Regions from separate parts of the Hominibacterium faecale genome, predicted to be linked through region 4. Evidence: predicted binding sites of a transcription regulator. Region 4 holds the regulator's gene; each other region holds the start of a gene.
What was found. Region 4 encodes LexA, which represses DNA repair genes until DNA is damaged. Its sites were predicted from a motif close to AGAACANNTGTTCT; they were not measured.

Region 1 (2,209 bases), 270 kb from region 4:
AAGGCAGACGGAAACCGTATTCCACCAGCGAGCTTTTCCGGGATCGGTCTCCGGCGTACATGGCCCTCAGCTGGGGGAGCATGACGTGGGATTCGTCGATCATGATGAGGAAATCGTCGGGGAAGTAGTCGATCAGTGTATAAGGCCGGTTACCGGCGGGCAGTCCGTTGAGATGGCGGGAATAATTCTCGATCCCTTTGCAGGTGCCGATTTCCCGGAGCATTTCAATGTCGTAGCGGGTCCTTTGTTCAATTCTCTGCGCTTCGATCAGTTTGCCCCGGTCTTTGAACCACTGGATCCGCTCTTCCAGTTCTTCGCCGATGGTCAGAGCGGCGTTTTCGATGTTTTCTTTGGTCGTTACATAGTGGGAAGCCGGGTAAACGGCAATGTGGTTGCGCAATCCGATGATTTCGCCGGTCACGGGATTGATCTCTTTAATGGTTTCCACTTCGTCGCCGAAGAGTTCTACCCGGACTGCGTTTTCCGCTCCTGCCGGATAGATGTCGATCACATCGCCCCGCACCCGGAACGTGCCTCTGGTGAAGGCCATATCGTTGCGGGTATATTGGATGTCCACCAATCGGCGCAGAATATCCTGGCGATTTTTTTCCATGCCCGGCCGCAGCGACAGCATTTGATTTTCATAGTCAAATGGGCTGCCCAGTCCATAGATGCAGGATACGCTGGCGACGATGATTACGTCGCTCCGCTCCGCCAGAGCCGCTGTGGCCGAGTGGCGCAGTTTTTCAATCTCTTCGTTGATATCGGAATCCTTTTCAATATAGGTATCCGTGGAAGGCACGTAAGCTTCCGGCTGGTAGTAGTCGTAATAGGAGACAAAGTATTCCACCGCGTTGTCGGGAAAAAACTCTTTGAATTCGCCGTGAAGCTGGGCTGCCAGGGTTTTGTTGTGGGAAATCACCAGGGTAGGCTTTTGCACCTTTTCGATAATATTGGCCATGGTGAAGGTTTTTCCAGAGCCGGTAACGCCCATCAATGTTTGGTGTTCTCTGCCTTCCTCCACTCCGCGGGCCAGCGTTTGGATGGCCTGCGGCTGGTCTCCCATAGGTTTGTATTCTGAAGCTATTTTAAAAAGACGCTCTTCTCGCATCTGTTCCACCCCCGTATTATCTTGAACGCGGACCTGGGTCCGCTGTTATTTCACTCGCTTTTGCCTTACGGCAGCATCGATTCCATGTAGGTATTCTAGCATAGAATATTTAAAAAGTACAGAACAAAAAGGAACATTTGTTCTGTACTGATTAATCTTTCTCCATCAACTCCTCTATCGCAATCTCGATCCTATCATCTCTTTCTTTTATGCTATGAAACCTTGTGCTGCCTGGAATCTGGCGGCCGCAGAGCAGATGTGCGTATCAGCCGGCCAGTTCGCCTGCGATGGAGTAAATACTGGTATAAAAACCTGCAGCCTGCGCCAGGCTGTAATTTGGATACAAAGAATAAAAATTTTCGGATTTTTGTAACCCGGATCACCAGCACGGCCCAAACTGCTCTAACCCGCTGCATGAAGCGAATCCACGCTGAGCAAAATGTAAATTTATCCCATTTCTATTCGAAATCGGCCTTTTTCAAGCCAAAGTCCATAGAAAATCACGTGAAATTTCGCTTCAGGCCAGTTCATCTCAGTTGTTGCTCGCAACTAACCACACATAAATTATTCGTTCGGAGCTATTTGCAGCAAATAGATACCATCTTCCGACCCGCCGAGCTGCGAAAGCATCAAAATTGCCTGTTTTTCTATGGACCTTGCATCCAAATCAGGCCATTTCGATTAGGAATCGGCAAAAAAAAAATATTTTTCCCGAGCAAAACCGAGCCCAGGCAAGACCACCCCGGGGCGCCTTAGGCGCGCCCCTCTTCCATGCTTGCCTCCTCGTCACTTACAAGGTATACTATAGCTAGACAGCAAACCAATTCTGCCGTCGAAATCATTTCTTTTCGCATACAGAACCCCTGCTGTCAGCACGTTGTTCATGTCTCTAAGTGTATTGTGTAAAAAGGAGGAAATTATGAAAACGAAGATCACAGCATTGATCACCGGGCTCATGCTCTTCGCAGCAATGATCCCATCGGCAGCAATGGCGGCCGAATCTTCTGGGAAGTATGTGGAAATGCTTCCCACAAAAGTTTATCAGGGAAAGGAACATGTCCCCAAAATATCGGGCACGATTTCAGACAGCGACCCGAT
Region 2 (2,209 bases), on a different contig from region 4:
AATCATTTGCGTGGTTTGTCCGGCGGGAGCAAAGACCTCCTTTTTTCTTCCTAATCGAGCCGGCAGCACCGCCGCCGCGGCCAGAATATTTTGATCTTGCTGGTTCTGGTTTTCCCGGATCTGCTGCGGATCGAGGGAGAGGCTGCTCTGGCCGGGGCTCAAATAGTTTAAATGTGAATTCAGTTCCTGCCCTTTGAACATGGTGCCAGGTCCTTTAAGCGCCTTTCTCTCAATAAGCGTATTAGTTATCTGTCGCATGGGGCTAAAAATTTGTTTTGGTTTTTTTTGAGGAGCAAACAGTTCCAGACTCTTGCTCGTAGGCATCTCAATGTTGACGCTGAGCCGGTCGGCCTCCAGGCCAATGGCATGAATCAGTTCTTGAGATACGCCGGGGATAATCTTGGCATGGATATAGCCGGCAAATCCGAATTCTCTACGTAAGAGCCGCAGGCATTGCAAAATTCTCTCTGCTGTATAGTCCGGGCAGCGCTCCACTGCAGAACTGAGGAAGAGGCCTTCGATATAATTTCGTCGATAGAATTCAATGGTCAGCCGCGCCAGTTCCTCCGGTTCGAAGGAAGCTCTTCCAGTATCGGCGCTGCGGCGGTTGACGCAGTATTCGCAATCGTAAACGCATTTATTGGTAAACAAAACCTTTAACAATGAAATGCATCTGCCGTCCGCTGACCAAGAGTGGCAAATCCCTTCCGCAGCTCCGCTGCCAATCGTTCCGTTGTTCTTGCGGCCCACGCCGCTGCTGGAACAGGACACGTCATACTTGGCGCTGTCCGCCAGTATTTTCAATTTATCAAACATCAGATCCATAACTGCTTCTCCCTTCCTTTTGAACTTGTGTTCTTATTTTACCATATCGCAAACATATGTTCAACTCCTATATCATTATGCTCTTACCTATTTATTCCTTGTATTTTTTTTGCTTCATTGCTAATATTCTATTAAGGACTATTTTTAGGGGATGTTCATTTAGAAAGGGATTTTATGGAAAAAAATGCTTTGGTACTCAGCGGCGGCGGCTCCCGCGGCGGCTACGAAATTGGTGTATGGCAGGCGCTTCGTGAGCTCGGCGTGCCCATCCACATTGTTACGGGGACATCGGTCGGTGCACTGAACGGTGCTATGGTTGCTCAGGATGACTTTGAACTGGCGGTGAATCTTTGGAAGGAGCTGGAGACTCACATGGTCTTTGACCTGGAAAGCGACGGCGGCAAGGAGACTGGCCGATTTGATTTTGAGATTGCCGGTATGACGGCCGGTGAAGCAATCGCCTACGCCAAGGAAATCATTACGAAGGGAGGCGCGGGTACATCTGGTCTGGAAAAGATTGTTGAAAAGTATGTAAGCGAGGAAACCATTCGCCGTTCACAAATAAAGCTGGGCGTTGTGACCGTAGAATTCCCCTCACTCAAGCCTCATTATCTGTTTGCTGAAGACATTCCGCAGGGAAAACTGCAGGACTATATTTTGGCCAGCGCATCTTGCTTTCCGGCAGTGCAGGCCAGAGAAATCGACGGCGTCCGCTATATCGACGGAGGCTATGTGGATGTAATGCCAGTAGAGTTGGCGCTGAAGAAGGGGGCGGACAATATCATCGCTGTTTATTTAGAAGCGGCGGGTTTTGTCCGCCGAGATACCGTTGAACTGGCCGAGGAAACCGCATCAAAGCTGGTGATGATCAAAAGCCACTGGGATTTGGGAAACTTCCTCATCTTCAATACCGATAATGCCCGGCGCATCATTCGCCTGGGTTATCTGGATACCATGAAAGCCTTTGGTGTCTTTGAAGGAAAAAAGTTTACGTTTTCTAAAGGTGAATTAACACCTCACCAACGGTCGGGCGCTGAGGCAGCGGCAAAAATTCTCAAGCTGGATCCCACGCTTATTTACAAAAAAACACAGCTCCACAGCCATATGCTGCAGGCTCTTTCTCAGGCTCCCAAACCGGATATTCGGGATATCCGATCACCGGAGGATGCCCGACGCAAGCTGAGTGAAGTGACGCTCATGCTGTATATCGCCGAGCGTTTGGCGGAAAAAGGTGCAAGCAGCTTCTTTGCCAGCCGCGGCGCGTTTAAGCTGTTTAAGGAAGAAATCATGGCCGCTGACTATCTGCTGGTCAATGAACTGCTTCCTTTAAAGAGCTGATCTTTTTGGGGAATGACGCAATACGGTCATAGGTGACAACGTTGCA
Region 3 (2,209 bases), on a different contig from region 4:
GGAAAAAAAGCTGCTGCTCTTTAGGGTAACGCAAACCAGTGAGGCCCGCTTTTTCAGCTGTCTTAAACGCATGCCCACCCTTTCACATAAAGACAACAATTCCTGCAGCAGCTCTTCTCTTTTTTCCGCATCAAACGGAAGCGTGAGGCTATTGCTGATTCCCTTTTGCAAAATATCTTCATTGATGAAAATCGGCTCTGAATCAATGCCATTGGCATAATCGCAAATTAAAGCGCCATGGCTTTTAAGCACGCCTCTGAGCAGATCCCGATCTGCATTGGCCAGTTCTCCAACGGTATAAATATTCATTTTGTGAAGCTTTTTTTCCGTAGCCCGGCCGACCATAAACAACTCCCTTACTGGCAGCGGCCACAGCTTTTGTTTGATTTCATGGGGCCATAGGGTTATGACCTTGTTGGGTTTTTCCAGCTCTCCGGCCATTTTCGCACACAGCTTGTTTTGTCCGATGCCGATGTTTACGGTAAATCCCAATTCTTTTTCAATCCGGCCTTTTATGTGAGAGGCCCACTTTACCGGATTTTCAACGACCTGCGCAGAGCCCGTGCAGTCCATAAAACATTCATCGATGCTATATCTTTGCACCAATGGCGTATACTGGCGGAGAATTCGATACAGGGCATCGCTGCACAACAAATAGAGATCGTAGTCCGCCGGGAAGATAGAAACATTTGGGCATTTCCCCTTTGCTTCCATCAAACTTTCGCCGGTCCGTATGCCGCAGGCTTTTGCTTTCTGGGATTTTGCCAAAATGATACCATGCCTGTTTTCAGGATCACCTGCTATTACTGCGGGAATCGTTCTAATATCCGTCTTATAACCTTGTTCCAGCATCGCTGCCGCAGTCCAGCTTAAATAAGCGCTGTTGGCATCCACATGAAAGACAACCACTTTTTTCACCTCCTCCATCTGTCTTCATTGTACCGAACATATGTTCTTTTTTCAACTGGTAACTATTTGTATTTTTTGAAAACAGTTTTCGGCCTGCGATGCATCTGTGCAGAGCCAGGCACCAGTACCTCTTGCCGGGCTGGGCATCCGGCATCCAATGATCATGGACCTGACTGCTGCGTGACCTGGTATCCGAAAAATTTCTAAAAGTTTTCGTAATTTTTACGCAAAGTTATGGGATTGCGGGGCTTCATGTTTGAGAAAAATGGCGCTTGCCTTCCGGCGAACAAGTTTGAGAGGTCCCAATCGTTGAAAACTGCGTAAATTCCGTATATTTTTTTCAATTTTTTCGCAAAACACTTTACTCCCCTTTTTCGTAAAAACCTTATTCCCCTCAAACCGACATCTTCCCCCGCTGCCCCCAAATAGCAAAAGAGCCCCTTATCACCATATAAGAGACTCTTTTCTTATTACGTAGGAAATATCGCCGGCAATATTTCCTGCATATCAACAAAGTCTACTTCTTTTAAGAATCGCGAAGCCTGCTTTGTTCCTTCATATTTTTATCTTCTAAAACAACCGCTCCAAAAGGCTGCCCTTTTCTTCTTCACTGACGGTAACCCGGACGGCTGTATCCGGCGTATAGGTACCGTCCTGCACCTGGCCGCTGCCGATATAGATGAGTTTTCCGTTTTCCAAAGTCCCCATGCAGCCTCCGCCCTCACTGTCGGTGAGCGAAATTCCAAGGGTGTTTGCCAGATCATCCCGGGTCATTTCTGGCTCCATGTTGTAAAACAGGGTATTGAGCGTACCCGACATCTCCATGCAGACTGCATCGGAAGTGGAATAGTCGTCCGGCCTGTCCAAAAGACCCGCCGGAAAGACGGCCTGCAAAGACACCGATTCCACATTCACATATGCCACACCCCAATCTCCGGACCCCAGAGAACCAAACTCAGGCGTTCCCAACGAACCATAGGCATCCGCGATGGCTTTTCCTGTCATCCCCACCAGGTCCACGTATTTTTCCCAGGTATCTTTCTTATGTTCCGTTCCTACCGTCTTTTCATATTGATATTTTTTACCGTCTTTGGTCCATTCCAGCTTGAAAAGATGCTTGCCGTCGTACAGCTCCGCCGCATTGACAGCGCCGTCCTTTATCTCGTAGTTTGCCGTATCAATATATACGGCGTAATTTGTCAGTTCTTGAACAGACCCGTCTTCATAAGTAGCATGCAGGGGATCCAGCACCAATCTGCCGTCTTCAATCTTATAATCATCCTTGAGGTCTACTTCACGA
Region 4 (2,209 bases):
TGCTGTCAGAGCTTTATTTTTGTTGTCTTTTTGAGGCGAAATACGCTAAAGACGAAACAATTTAAGTAGGGATTACGATAATGGAGCTTCGCTCCGGCGGATTTTCATCCGCCTAGTGCGACAGCCCCTCTTTAATTGGCGGGGATTCTGCGCTGGCTCGGCATCATGCTCCCAGTAGGCAAAACACCCTGCACTGTCTCTTTTTTTACACCACATAAGCAAATCAAGAACATCTGTTTACATTTTGTTCTTTTTATGGTATTCTAAGGTTGATGTTATAGACGGGTTTCTCCTTTGACTGACGATTACAATTGGTACGCCGCGGACTGTATCAGAAAACGGTATTTTTTAGTGAATTACGACATTCTGACGGCACGTTGCACCAATGGACGGGCTTCCTTCATGCAAAATTGTCAGTATCTAAAAAGGATAGTTCTTTTATTGATACTCTTTGGGGAAACGCTCATAGAGAAGGACGGATTAATATCAAAATCCAAGGTTTTTGCAAGGAGTTTTGATACTGAGGCCCCTCACCTGGCTTTTATCCAATCGCTCCGGGACTACAAAGTATCAAAATTGACATTTTTTTGATACCAGCAGCGATACTCGAATGGTTTGGATGCATAAGGCTTGATGTTGGCGGTGATGGCCGTCCTACTGCAAAACAGAATACTTTATACAGGATAAAAACAAATCCGGGAGGAATGGATGATATGTTAAAAGAACGGGAACAGAAAATCTTAGATTACATGAAGCAGGAAATCCGGCAGAAAGGATATCCCCCTACTGTGCGGGAAATCTGCAATGCGCTCAATATTAAATCCACTTCAACTGCTCATAAGGATATCGACAATCTTGTAAAAAAAGGCTATATTATCAAGGATCCATCCAAGCCGCGCGCTTTGATGGTAGTCGATCAGGAATTGGAGTCAGTACCGGCAGAACCGATGCCGCCTATTGATAATGCCCAGCGGACCGACGTTACCGACATACCGGTTATCGGACGCATTGCCGCCGGCACGCCCATCCTGGCTGAGCAAAACGTGGAAGAGACCTTTCCCGTTCCATCGCGCTTCCTTGGAAACGGTACCAATTTTATGCTGACGGTTAAGGGAGAAAGCATGATTGAAGCCGGAATTATGGACGGTGACTACATATTGGTTCAGCAGCAGCAAACCGCCAACAACGGCGATATCATCGTCGCTATGGTAGACGGCTTTGAAAGCGAAGCTACGGTAAAGACTTTCTATAAAGAGCAGGATCATATTCGGCTTCAGCCGGAGAACTCATCCATGAGCCCTATCATCGTACAGGATGTGAAAATTTTAGGCAAGGTCAAAGGCGTCTTTCGATATTTTTAAACCAACGCGGGTATTGTACCCGCGTTTTTTTCTGTATAAAAGTGATGGTAATCCCAGCATGGGACAATTCGGCTAATACATCAATTATTCTTTTTACAGGAATCATTGTTCTGCATTTGACAACTGGCCGACCGCCGTATTATGATAGATCCAGTATATAACTGGAAGGGGTAAGATTCATGTTTGTAATACTAAATAAAATCGCAATTATTTTCGCTATGGTAGGAGTCGGTTTCATTGCCAATAAAGCCAGAGCCCTGCCGGATGAATCCAACGGTTATCTGATCTCGCTGCTCATGAATATTACGGCGCCCTGCATGCTCCTCACCTCCATTACCGGCAAGCAATTGACGCCGGATACCCTCAGTTCTACCCTGGAGGTACTGGCCGGCACCATCATCTTCTTCCTTGTGGGGATGGCCGTTTCTTACGGGATCGTCAAGGTGCTGCGCATCTCTTCTGCGGACCAGGGCGTTTATATGAGCATCCTCACCACCGTAAACACTGGCTTCATGGGTTTTCCCATCACAAAAGCGGCGTTCGGCAATGAAGCGCTGTATTTCATGGTGGTCAGCAACATCGTCCTCAACATCTACCTCTATTCGCTGGGGATTTTACAGATCAATATGGGCGAAAAACGTCAGTTCAAAGGGCTGAAAAAGGCCCTCAAACCAATGCTTAACATGTGCTCGCTGGCAGCGGTTTTAGGAATCATTATGCTCTTTTCCGGATTCAAAATCCCTTCTTTTTTCAACGAACTCCTTACGGGCATCGGCGACATCACCATCCCCCTCTCCATGATCGTGGTCGGGGTCCAGCTGGGCAGCAGCAACATCCTGAAAATCATC

Region 1: the regulator LexA is predicted to act here: its motif matches at 1,242-1,255, upstream of uvrB (excinuclease ABC subunit UvrB).
Region 2: the regulator LexA is predicted to act here: its motif matches at 875-888, upstream of LG211_RS05915 (putative DNA modification/repair radical SAM protein).
Region 3: the regulator LexA is predicted to act here: its motif matches at 943-956, upstream of LG211_RS03745 (DNA polymerase Y family protein).

The regions. Positions count from the first base shown of each region.
Region 1 is NZ_JAJAGH010000001.1:559,697-561,905, reverse strand. Features, by position in the region: gene uvrB (excinuclease ABC subunit UvrB) at 1-1,111, opposite strand, end outside; gene LG211_RS02580 (PPC domain-containing protein) at 2,031-2,209, shown strand, end outside.
Region 2 is NZ_JAJAGH010000005.1:161,820-164,028, forward strand. Features, by position in the region: gene LG211_RS05915 (putative DNA modification/repair radical SAM protein) at 1-825, opposite strand, end outside; gene LG211_RS05920 (patatin-like phospholipase family protein) at 1,000-2,163, shown strand.
Region 3 is NZ_JAJAGH010000003.1:199,264-201,472, reverse strand. Features, by position in the region: gene LG211_RS03745 (DNA polymerase Y family protein) at 1-927, opposite strand, end outside; gene LG211_RS03740 (zinc ribbon domain-containing protein) at 1,480-2,209, opposite strand, start outside.
Region 4 is NZ_JAJAGH010000001.1:292,020-294,228, reverse strand. Features, by position in the region: gene lexA (transcriptional repressor LexA) at 714-1,361, shown strand; gene LG211_RS01300 (AEC family transporter) at 1,541-2,209, shown strand, end outside.